2 regions of the Diaphorobacter sp. JS3051 genome follow, and region 1 is predicted to be linked to the other one. Evidence: predicted binding sites of a transcription regulator. Region 1 holds the regulator's gene; the other holds the start of a gene.
What was found. Region 1 encodes FNR, which switches genes on or off when oxygen is low (the NO sensors DNR and NnrR bind a similar motif). Its sites were predicted from a motif close to TTGATNNNNATCAA; they were not measured.

Region 1 (5,961 bases):
CGTCTGGGTGACGGCGATCTCCGGACGCTCCGTCAGGGTGGCCATTCCCGCCGTGAAACCCGCTCACGCCTGAAGTTCGGAGGGTCAACTACATGTCCAATACGCATAACAAAGCATCCACCGGCTTCACGCACGAGAAGGTCGAAACCAGCAACTTCCTGATGATCGTGTTGATCTTGCTGGTTGTGGCCGTCGGCGGCCTGGTGGAAATCGTTCCTCTGTTCTTTCAAAAATCGACGACTGAGGCCGTTCAAGGCGTGAAGCCTTACACGGCAGTGCAACTGATCGGACGCGATATCTACCTGCGCGAGGGTTGCTACAACTGCCACTCGCAGATGATCCGTCCGTTCCGCGCGGAAACCCTGCGTTATGGCCACTATTCGGTGGCTGGCGAGTTCGTCTACGACCATCCCTTTCAATGGGGTAGCAAGCGCACTGGGCCCGACCTGCATCGCGTGGGTGGAAAGTACAGCGATGAATGGCATCGCATTCACCTGAACAATCCGCGCGACGTGGTGCCCGAATCCAATATGCCCGCCTATCCCTGGCTCGAAAAGAACCAGATCGATCCTTCCGTTGTCGCTCCTCGCATGAAGGCATTGCGCACGGTCGGCGTCCCGTATACGGATGAGGAGATCGCCAGCGCCGCCGAGCAGGTCAAGGGCAAGACAGAGATGGATGCCGTGGTGGCCTATCTCCAGGTTTTGGGCCGTGCGCTCAAGTAATCGAGGAGCTGGTCATGGACATCACCACCATGCGTATCGTGGCCACGCTGGCGTCGCTGGCGTGTTTCGTGGGCATCTGGTTCTGGGCCTTCATGCGCCGCAACCGGGCCCGGTTCGAGGAGGCAGCACAGTTGCCCTTCGCCGAGGACTGAAGAAGTCTCCACAAGAAAAGAGATAACCCATGAGCGATTTCACGAGTAACTTCTGGTCCTTCTACGTGGCCGGAATCACCATCATCGGTATCGTGGCCTGCGGCTTGCTGCTGTGGATCACGTCCCGCAAGAAGGTCGAGGCTACGGCCGACAACACCACCGGTCACGTCTGGGACGAAGACCTGACGGAAATGAACAACCCCATGCCTCGTTGGTGGATGTGGCTGTTCATCATCACGCTGGTATTCGGTGCTGGCTATCTGGCTGCCTATCCCGGATTGGGGACCTTTAAGGGTAAGTTGGGCTGGACGCAGCTGGGCGAGTACCAAGCCGAAGTGGACAAGGCTAACGCAGAGTTGCAGCCCCTGTATGCGCGGTTCGAGGCCATGCAGCCCCAAGAGATGGCGGCCGACACAGCGGCCATGGCAATTGGTGAGCGTCTGTTCATGAACAACTGCGCGCAGTGTCATGGTTCCGATGCCCGCGGCAGCAAGGGCTTCCCCAACCTGGCCGACGGTGACTGGCTGCACGGCGGTGCGCCTGATCAGATCCAGAAGACCATCCACGATGGGCGCATTGGCGTCATGCCTCCCATGGCGGCCGCCGTGGGCTCGCCGGAAGATGTGCGTAACCTCGCCCACTATGTCCTGAGCCTGTCGGGAAGTCCGCATGACTCCCTGAAGGCGTCTCTGGGCAAGTCGAAGTTCACTGCGTGCGCTGCATGCCACGGGATGGACGGCAAGGGCAATGTGGCCCTGGGTGCCCCTAATCTGACGGATGACATCTGGCTGCATGGCTGGGGCGAAGCTGCCATCACCGCTATGATCAACAATGGCAAGACCAACGAGATGCCTGCCCAAACGGGCAAGTTGACCGATGCACAGATCAAGGTGTTGACGGCATACGTCTGGGGTTTGTCCAATAAGGCCGGCGCCCCGCGCTGATGCTCCCTGTGCGGCCGGCTCCCCGTCGAGGGGCGCCGGCCGTTTTGCGTTTTGGAAGTTGCACTTCCTTTTTGAGATTCCACCATGAAGCCAGCCGAAGGTCAGCCCCGTAAGGTGATTCCTATCACGCCAGTGGGGGCCGAAAGTTCGCAGACCGAGGTCATTTCGCTCTATGAGGCGCAAAAGAAAATCTATCCACGCTCGATAAGTGGAGTGTTCGCACGTTGGCGTTGGGCGATGGTGTTTCTGACACAGCTGGTTTTCTATGGCCTGCCATGGCTGGAGTGGGGGCAGCGCCAGATGGTGCTCTTTGACCTCGGAGCACGCCGTTTCTATATTTTTGGTTTGGTGCTTTACCCGCAGGACTTCATTTATCTGACGGGTTTGCTGATTATTTCCGCGCTGTCGCTTTTTCTGTTTACCGCAGTGGCGGGACGCCTGTGGTGCGGCTTCTCCTGTCCCCAGACCGTATACACGGAAATGTTCATGTGGATCGAGCACAAAGTCGAAGGCGACCGCAGTGCCCGTATGCGCCTGGACAATGGTCCGTGGACATTTGAGAAGATCTGGAAAAAATCTGTCAAGCAAGCCATTTGGATTGCGGTCGCATTCTGGACCGGCTTCACCTTCGTGGGCTATTTCGTTCCGATTCGCGAGCTGGGGGGAGAGTTGCTGGCCCTGCAAGGAGGGTGGCAGATATTCTGGGTGATCTTCTATGGGTTGGCCACGTACGGCAACGCAGGATTCCTGCGCGAGCAGGTGTGCAAATACATGTGCCCTTATGCGCGTTTCCAAAGCGCAATGTTCGACAGGGACACGCTGGTCGTCTCTTACGATCCTGAGCGCGGCGAGCCTCGCGGGCCCCGTAACAAGACCGTAGACCACAAAGCTGCGGGACTGGGTGACTGCATCGATTGCACGCTGTGTGTCCAGGTCTGCCCAACGGGTATCGATATTCGCAACGGACTGCAATACGAATGCATTGGTTGCGGTCTCTGCGTGGACGCTTGCAATACCGTGATGGATAAGATGAAGTATCCGCGCGGGCTGATTCGCTTCTCAACGCAGAACGGCGTCAAGAACCACTGGACCCAGTCGCAAATGCTCAAACGCGTGCTGCGACCCCGTGTGTTGTTCTATTCAGCGGTGCTGGTGGTGTTGTGCGTCGGCATGCTGGCCAGCTTGGTGGTACGCACCCCGTTGAAGGTGGACATCGTGCGCGACCGCGCTGCGCTCTCGCGCATCGTGGCGGGAGGCAAGCTTGAAAATATCTACCGGCTGCAGATCATGAACGCCACGGAGGGGGCGCAGCGCTACACCATCAGCGCCCACGGCATGGAAGGGCTGGAAGTGGCGTCCGAGACCGCAATTGACATTGGACCGGCGGAATCCCGATGGGTGGTTGTCCGTCTTCAAATTCCGTATGGCTCAGCATCTCCTGGATCGCATACGGTGTATTTCGATATTCAAGCGCAGGGTGATAAAGCCCAAGTGGCAGAGAAATCCGTATTCCTCGTACCCCGCTGAAGGCGGTCGTGGAATACAAATGAACAAGCTGTGCTCATAAATGAGCGAGGAGTTAATATAAATGTTGAGTAATTCCCCCATGAAACTGGACGACGACGGAAAGCCTTGGTGGACGTTTGGCCATGTCTGGCTTGTCATCGCGGGGCCGGTGATTGTCATCATTGCGGGCTTCGTGACCCTCTGGCTGGCCGTGAGCAAACCCGACCCCGTCATCGCGGAAGACTATTACCAACGGGGCTTGAACATCAACGAGACCCTGAAGGAGTCTGGGGGCGACATGACGCCTGCCATGAAGGGGCGCAACCATGCAGCTACTCCGCTGGAGGATCAACCGCGCTGACCGGCAGGGCGAGTCCTCTTTGCATGCCGGAGAACAGATGCTAGGCTGTCAACTACACCTGCTAGGAGATGGGCGAATGTGGATGCAACGATTGATGTGGATCGCGTGGCCGGCCTTTTTGATGGCGGGCGTCATGGAAATGGTGGTGTTCGCCTTCGTGGATCCAGAAGCGCTGCAGTGGTTTGATCAACCCCTGCATCTCTCGCGCGAAGGTGTGTATACCATCGCCTTCTTCACGTTCTGGTTCGTACTCATGGCTTCCAGCGCATTGACGACGCTGTTGTCACTCTCGCCCTTTGAGTTGAATCGCTGCCCCGTGCCCAAAGGGGCGCGGCCGGCTGATTGCGCCAAATACGTTTCCTGATCTTTCCGCCGATCAGTTATGAATGAGCAAAAAACCGAAGCTTAATGGCAGGCTTGCTGGCTGTTGACAATGCGCTTCAGCGCATCGGTATCGACGATGCGCACATGGCGCTGTTTTACTTCCACAATACCTTCTTCCACGAACTTGGAAAACGTGCGGCTGACGGTTTCCAGTTTCAATCCTAGGTAGCTGCCGATCTCTTCACGTGTCATGCGCAGCACCAATTCGGATTGCGAGAAACCCCGGGCATGCAAGCGTTGTACGAGATTCAACAGGAATGCGGCAAGGCGTTCCTCAGCACGCATACTCCCCAGCAACAGCATGACCCCATGCTCGCGAACAATCTCGCGGCTCATGATCTTGTGCACATGGTGCTGTAGTGCCGTAACTTCGCGCGACAACTCTTCAATACGATCGAAAGGCATGACGCATACTTCGGCGTCTTCAAGCGCTACCGCATCGCAAGTGTGACGGTCACTCACGATGCCATCCAGGCCAATGATTTCGCCCGCCATTTGAAAACCCGTCACTTGATCGCGACCGTCCTCGGTGGCGACACAGGTCTTGAAGAATCCGGTGCGGATGGCAAAAAGGGATGTGAAGGGTTCACCGTTCCGGAAAAGCGTGCCGCCACGCTTGATCTTGCGTCGTACAGCAACAATGTCATCGATGCGCTTGAGTTGCTGGTCGTCCAGACCCACGGGCATGCACAGCTCACGCAGATTGCAGTTTGAGCAGGCAACTTTGATGGTCTGGAGATTCGTATGCATGGGAACCCTGTTCATGGCTTGAGCTTACCTCTGAACGGCTGGGAGACATGGAATGCCGTAGGCCGCCGGACGACTTTGAGCCGAAGTCAAATTGTCGCCACAAGGACCTCATGGGCGCTTGATCAACGTCAAGGACTCATGGGGGACTCTACGGCACAGTGATATGAAAGTGCAAGGAATCCCGTCATGACCGTTGTTACAACAGAGCTCCTGCGTCGCTTTGACGTCCCAGGGCCGCGCTACACCTCTTATCCGACTGCTGATCGTTTTGTCGAGGCTTTTGGCGAGCGGGAATACATCCTTGCGCTGCAGCAGCGTCGCGTGGGGTCGGTAGCCAAGGCGATGCCTTTGTCGCTTTATGTCCACATCCCGTTTTGTGAATCGCTGTGCTATTACTGCGCGTGTAACAAAATCATTACCCGGCATCCAGAGCGGACAGAGGTCTACTTGCGTTACCTCAGCCGTGAAATCGACCTGCATACGGCGCACTGCGGTGTGGGTCAGCATGTGAGCCAGCTGCATTTCGGCGGCGGCACGCCTACTTTTCTGACGGATGACGGTTTGCGCGAACTGATGGGCATGCTGAGGCGCAGTTTCGTCCTTGTTCCTGGGGGGGAGTACTCCATAGAAGTGGACCCCCGGACCGTGGATGAAGCGCGGCTGGGATTGTTGGCGGAGCTGGGTTTCAATCGCCTGAGCTTTGGCGTGCAGGATTTCGACCCTGAAGTACAAAAGGCCGTGCACCGCATTCAGCCTGCCGAAAAGGTGTTCGCGTTGGTCGATGCGGCTCGCAAGCTCGGGTTTGAATCGGTGAACGTGGATTTGATCTACGGGCTGCCGCGACAGACACCGGAGTCGTTTGATTGCACCTTGGAGCAGGTAGCCGAGCTGCGGCCAGACCGGATCGCGCTGTATGCGTACGCTCACTTGCCAGAACGCTTCAAATCGCAGCGACGCATCATCACGGCCGAGTTGCCCATGGCTTCGGCCAAGGTGTCCATGTTGGCCCGGTCACTTGATGTGTTCCAAGAAGCCGGCTACGTCTACGTGGGCATGGACCATTTTGCTCTGCCAGACGATGCGCTGGCGGTGGCCAAGCGGCAAGGCAGGCTGCACCGCAATTTCCAAGGCTATAGCAC
Region 2 (5,961 bases), 1.1 Mb from region 1:
GCTCTACGGCTTCACCACCCTCAAGACCGTGGCCATCCGCCACGGCTGATCCCTGCGAGCCGCGTGCCCTGCGGTGCCCCGCCAGTGCTCGCTTGCCCGCAGATACGTTTCCCATCTCCACCCCATGCCTCTGTCATCCCCTGCCCCCCGCACTGCCCGCCATGTCCGACGCGTCACCTACCAGGGTTACGAGCGCGAGGACGGGCTCTGGGACATCGAGGGCGAGCTGTACGACAGCAAGCCGCAGGACCTGCCGTCGCTGCGCTACCCGGACGGCGTGCGCCGCGCCGGCGAACCCATCCACCACCTGTGGCTGCGCGTCACCGTGGACCGCGACCTGGTGGTGCGCGCCATCGAGTCCGCCATGGATGCCCACCCCCTGGCGGGCTGCACACAAGCGCAGCGCGCCCTGCAGGCGATGGTGGGCTGCAGCATGGCGCGCGGCTGGCGCCAGTCCATCCAGACCCACCTGGGCGGCGTGGCCGGTTGCACCCATCTGCGGGAACTGCTGTTCAACCTGGCCACGGCCACGTTCCAGACGATTCACGCCGCATTCCAGAACGAAGGCGACGAGCCGCCGCGCCACTTGGGCCAGTGCACGGGTTGGGACTTCAGCGGTCAGGGCGTGAAGGAGCACTACCCGCAGTTCTACGGCCGCGCGCCGCGCACGCCGAAGGCAGCCTGATCGGCAACCGCTCCCGATTCAATAGCTGTCTGCGCTTGCTGCATGGGCGCTAGAGGCAATTTTTACCTATAGACCTGATTGAGATCGACCGCATGTGCTGGCGCCCAGCTCAGGTTCACCATCTGGCCACTCGCGGAGGATGAATAGCGCTTGAACGGCTCGGCCCGACGGACGGCCTGCGCCAACCCCTGGTTAGCCAGCCCCTGGTTAGTAGAGAGAGTGGAGAGTGGCGTGGCACATCCGCCGGGGGCGCGCGGCTGGGCGGTCGAGCCAGGGCCGTGTCCCGCGCGCCACAGCTGCTGCCCCGCAGGGCAACCAGCCCAGCCACGTCGGCCTTCCCCCCCGGGAAAGGCGGCGCAGCCGGGCGCCGCGCCGATGAGACACGCAGTTGCTCTTGTGGCCGCAGGGGGTCAGCCCAGCACGTCCTGCAGGGCCACCTCGTACAGCGAAGTCAAGCTGTCCGTAACCTCCAGCAGGCGCTCGCTGGTGGTGGCCACGTTTTCCAGGCCGCGCGGGTCTGGCTGGCGCTTGAGGGCGGCCTCGAAAAACACCCACTGCGCCTGGCCCAGTTCCAGTGCCGAGCGGATGGCCGGGGTGGAGATGGGCGCCTTGTTCAACTGCGCGAGGGCGCGCTGGAACTCATCGGCGTCGCCCGTCATCTGCTCGCGCACCGTGCGGCTGTCAAGGCCGGCGGCCAACAGCTCATAGTTCTTGGCCAGGCGCTGCGACAGCATGCGCTGGCGCCCGGCGGTATTGACCAGGCGTGCCGTGGGCGCCTGGGCCAGCCGCTCGAGGGCCTCGGTGGTGGTGTTGGCGGCAGCCAGCATCTGGTCGGCCTGGGCCGACACGGCCTGAAAGCCCTCCTTCGTCGGCGCCTGGGCCGTGAGCGCGTCCAGGCGGTCCGCGTTGCGGCGCACGTCCGCCAGCAGCCGCGCCACCTCGGGCGGCCAGCTCTGGCGGTCCATGTCCTCAAAGCCGGAATGCACCTGCCGGCGGGTGTGTTCCAGCGCATCGCGGGCGCGCGCGGCACCCACGTTCAGGTACAGCTGGCCGTAGACCTTGGCGGTGCGCTGGGACAGCGCCCGAAAGCGCGCCGTGCGGTTGATGGCCGTGGCCAGGGCCATGCGCGCCTGGGCCGACAGCGGCAGGGCCGGCACCAGCAACACGGTGGCCAGCGCGCGCACAGCGGTGCGGCGGCCGCGCCGGCAGGTGGCGACGGTGGGCGTTGGTTCTGCATGCGCCGTATTCTCAAATCGCCCTCCCGCGCCCCCTATGACACTGGTCAAAGGCACTTCATGTCGCCATCGTGACAGCAGATTGATCAACATCAATTTAGCGGGCAGCCGCCATACCCCTACGACGCCGATGGGGCACAATTTCGCCATGGCTGAACGTGTCATTCCCCTCGTGGATCAGCGCAGCAAGGTGCTGCAGCCCCCCGCGCTCCTGGCCGCGGCACCCGCTACCGGACTGCTGCAGGACACGCTCTCCCGTCCCTTGCGCGACCTGCGCATCAGCGTGACGGACCGCTGCAACTTCCGCTGCGGCTACTGCATGCCCAAGGAAGTGTTCGACAAGCACTACCGCTACCTGCCGCACAGCGACCTGCTGAGCTTTGAAGAGATCACGCGGCTGGCGCGCCTGTTCATGGCGCATGGCGTGCGCAAGATCCGCCTCACCGGCGGCGAGCCGCTGCTGCGCAAGGACCTGGAGAACCTGGTTGCCCAGTTGGCGGAACTGCGCACGCTGGAGGGCCGAGTGCCCGACCTCACGCTGACCACCAATGGATCGCTGCTGGCGCGCAAGGCGCGCGCCCTCAAGGCCGCGGGCCTGCGGCGCGTCACCGTGAGCCTGGACAGCCTGCAGGACGACGTGTTCCGCCGCATGAACGACGTGGACTTTCCGGTGGCCGACGTACTCGCCGGTATCGAGGCCGCGCAGGCGGCGGGCCTGGAGCACATCAAGGTCAACATGGTGGTCAAGCGCGGCACCAACGACCACGAGATCCCGGCGATGGCGCGCCACTTTCGCGGCACCGGCATCACGCTGCGCTTCATCGAATACATGGACGTGGGCGCCACCAACGGCTGGCGCATGGATGAGGTGCTGCCCTCCGCCGAGGTCATCGCGCAGCTGCAGGCCGAGCTGCCGCTGGTGCCGCTGGCCGCGCAGTCCGCCGGCGAGACCGCCAAGCGTTGGGGCTACGCCGGCCCCGACGGTCGCCACGACCCGCGCTTGGGCGAAGTGGGCGTGATCAGCAGCGTCACGCAGGCCTTCTGCGGCGACTGCAACCGCGCGCGCCTGTCCATGGAGGGTCGGCTGTACCTGTGCCTGTTTGCCTCGCAAGGCTGGGACCTGCGCAGCCTGCTGCGCGGCAATGCCAGCGACGCGCAGATCAGCGCCGCCATCGCCCACATCTGGCAGGGGCGCGGCGACCGCTATTCCGAGCTGCGTGCCAGCCTGCCGCCCGAGACGGGCAGCGGCCAGCGGCGCATCGAGATGAGCTACATCGGCGGCTGAGCCGCCGCCGCGCCGCGGGACCGGCCCCGGCGCGCCGTTCACCACCCTTCTTCTTTCCCATGATCGACACCCACGACATCACAGGCCTCATCCTCGCCGGCGGCCGCGGCTCCCGCATGGGCGGGGTGGACAAAGGCCTGCAGAACTTCCGCGGCCTGCCGCTGGCGCTGCACACGCTGATGCGGCTGCAGCCGCAGGTGGGCGACGTGATGATCAACGCCAACCGCAACCTGGCGGCCTATGAATCATTCGGAGTGCCCGTGTGGCCCGATGGCCTTGCCGACTACGCCGGCCCGCTGGCGGGCTTTCTCACAGGGCTGGAGCGCTGCGAGACCCCTTGGCTGCTCACCGTGCCCTGCGACACACCGCTGTTCCCGCCAGACCTTGCCGCACGCCTGGCCCAGGGCGCCATGCGCGAGGGCGCCGACATTGCCATGGCAGCGGCACCCGAGGCCGACGAGCGCGATGGCACCGTGCGCGTGCGCACCCAGCCGGTGTTTTGCCTGCTGCGCGTGACGCTGCTGGAGAGCCTGGTGCGCTTCACGCAGGGCGGCGGGCGCAAGATCGACCGCTGGACCGAACAGCACGCCTGCGCCGTGGTTCCGTTCGACCAGCCGGGAGACGACCCGCATGCTTTCTACAACGCCAACACCCTGGCCGAGCTGCACGCCCTGGAAGGCCTGGGCCACCGCTGAGCTGCAACCCTCCTTGCCCATACCGCATGAAAACCATTGACCAGATCGCCGCCGAGTTGCAGGGCTACGACCCGCAGGCGCTGCGCGCCGCCGATGTGAACACCTTCCTGGAGCGCCTGGTCGCGCCCGTCACCCGCACCGAAGAAGTCGGCATCTTCGACGCCCTGGGCCGCGTGCTGGCGCGGGACGTGGTCTCGCCCGTCAGCGTGCCGCCGCACGACAACTCGGCCATGGACGGCTACGCCTTCGACGGCGCCCAACTGCAGCCCGGCCAACCGCTGGTGCTGCGCCCGGTGGGCTCCACAGCCTTTGCCGGCGCCGCCTGGACCGGCACCGTGGCCGCAGGCGAGTGCGTGAAGATCATGACCGGCGCCATCATGCCGGCAGGGCTGGACACCGTGGTGCCGCAGGAGTTCACCACTGCCGAGCCCGACGGCCACATCCGCATCGCACCCGACGTGCTGCGCCGGGGCGACAACCGCCGCCTGCTGGGGGAAGACCTCATGCAAGGCCGCGTAGCGCTATCAAAAGGAGAGCTGCTAGCGCCTGCTGCTATTGGCCTGGTGGCCAGTTTGGGTCTAAAAACGGTGACGGTGTACCGCCGGGTGCGCGTGGCCTATTTCTCCACGGGCGACGAGATCCTCAGCCTGGGCGAGCCACCGCGCGAGGGCGCGGTGTACGACAGCAACCGCTACACGGTCTTTGGCCTGCTGACACGTCTGGGCGTCCAGGTAATCGACCTGGGTGTGGTGCGCGACGAGCCCACACTGCTGGAAGCTGCCTTCCGCCGTGCCGCCGCCGAGGCCGACGCCATCATTACCAGCGGCGGGGTGAGCGTCGGCGAGGCCGACCACACGCGCACCATGATGAAGCAGCTCGGCGACGTGGCGTTCTGGCGCATCGCCATGCGCCCGGGCCGGCCGATGGCGGTGGGCCGCCTTCGGCCCGAATTACAAGCCAAATCCGATCCTAACGCTCGTCCATCAAGCGTTAGCAGCTATCAAGATGGAAGCATTCAGAGTGCAGACGGCAGCAGCGTGCTGTTCGGCCTGCCGGGCAATCCGGTGGCGGTGATGGTCACCTTCTTGGCTTTCGTCCGCCCCGCGCTGCTGCGCATGATGGGCTGCACGCGCAGCGCACCGCCACTGCTGCGCGCCATCAGCACCGAGGCCATGCGCAAGAAACCCGGCCGCACCGAATACCAGCGCGGCCTGGTCACCACGGCCGCGGACGGCACGTTGCAGGTGCGCACCACGGGCAACCAGGGCTCAGGGGTGCTCAGTTCCATGGTGCAAGCCAACGGCCTCATCGTGCTGCACCACGGCCAAGGCAACGTGGCCCCTGGCGACATGGTCGATGTGATGATGTTTGACGGCGTGATCTGACACGCCCGCGCAGCGGCGGCCGGCTTGGCCGCGTGCGCCGCAGCCCTACCCTGCCCCCATCGCCATCCTTGCAGGAGCCGCCATGCCGTTTGCCGCCACCCATCTCGCTCAGCCGCCTTCGCGTGAAACGGTGGACCAGTGGCTGGGCCCCACCGTGCTGGAGTTCGGTACGCCCTGGTGCGGCCACTGCCAGCGCGCCCAGCCGCTCATCGAGCAGGCCCTCGAAGACCGGGACGATGTGCGCCACGTCAAGGTGGAGGACGGCCCCGGCCAGCGCCTGGGCCGCAGTTTTGGCGTGAAACTCTGGCCTACGCTCGTGTTCCTGCGCGACGGGCGAGAAACGGCACGGCTGGTGCGCCCGCAGACGGCTCAGAGCATCCATGAAGCGGTGCAGGGCATCACCGCCACCACCGGCTGATCACCCGCAAGGCCCGGAACCCGGTCTCAGCGGCCCAGCGCCTGCTCCACACCCTTGTTGGCCAGCATGTCGGCGCGCTCGTTGCCAGGGTCGCCTGCATGGCCACGCACCCAGTGCCATTCGATGCGGTGGCCCGCTTGGTGCGCCAGCTCGTCCAGGCGCTGCCACAGCTCCACGTTCTTCACGGGCTGGCCGGCCGCCGTGCGCCAGCCCTTTTTCTTCCAGCCGTGGATCCATTCGGTGATGCCCTGGCGGACG

Region 2: a site for FNR is predicted at 2,003-2,016, ahead of I3K84_RS02735 (type IV pili methyl-accepting chemotaxis transducer N-terminal domain-containing protein). Genes of this name have one in related genera too.

Annotation. Positions count from the first base shown of each region.
Region 1 is NZ_CP065406.1:3,769,097-3,775,057, forward strand. Features, by position in the region: gene ccoN (cytochrome-c oxidase, cbb3-type subunit I) at 1-73, shown strand, start outside; gene ccoO (cytochrome-c oxidase, cbb3-type subunit II) at 93-725, shown strand; gene I3K84_RS17935 (cbb3-type cytochrome c oxidase subunit 3) at 740-877, shown strand; gene ccoP (cytochrome-c oxidase, cbb3-type subunit III) at 907-1,821, shown strand; gene ccoG (cytochrome c oxidase accessory protein CcoG) at 1,906-3,348, shown strand; gene I3K84_RS17950 (FixH family protein) at 3,410-3,688, shown strand; gene I3K84_RS17955 (hypothetical protein) at 3,765-4,052, shown strand; gene fnr (fumarate/nitrate reduction transcriptional regulator Fnr) at 4,094-4,837, opposite strand; gene hemN (oxygen-independent coproporphyrinogen III oxidase) at 5,009-5,961, shown strand, end outside.
Region 2 is NZ_CP065406.1:565,047-571,007, reverse strand. Features, by position in the region: gene I3K84_RS02745 (aldehyde dehydrogenase family protein) at 1-49, shown strand, start outside; gene I3K84_RS02740 (DUF2889 domain-containing protein) at 125-685, shown strand; gene I3K84_RS02735 (type IV pili methyl-accepting chemotaxis transducer N-terminal domain-containing protein) at 1,096-1,869, opposite strand; gene moaA (GTP 3',8-cyclase MoaA) at 2,069-3,205, shown strand; gene mobA (molybdenum cofactor guanylyltransferase MobA) at 3,265-3,900, shown strand; gene glp (gephyrin-like molybdotransferase Glp) at 3,927-5,285, shown strand; gene I3K84_RS02715 (thioredoxin family protein) at 5,368-5,703, shown strand; gene rnhA (ribonuclease HI) at 5,730-5,961, opposite strand, start outside.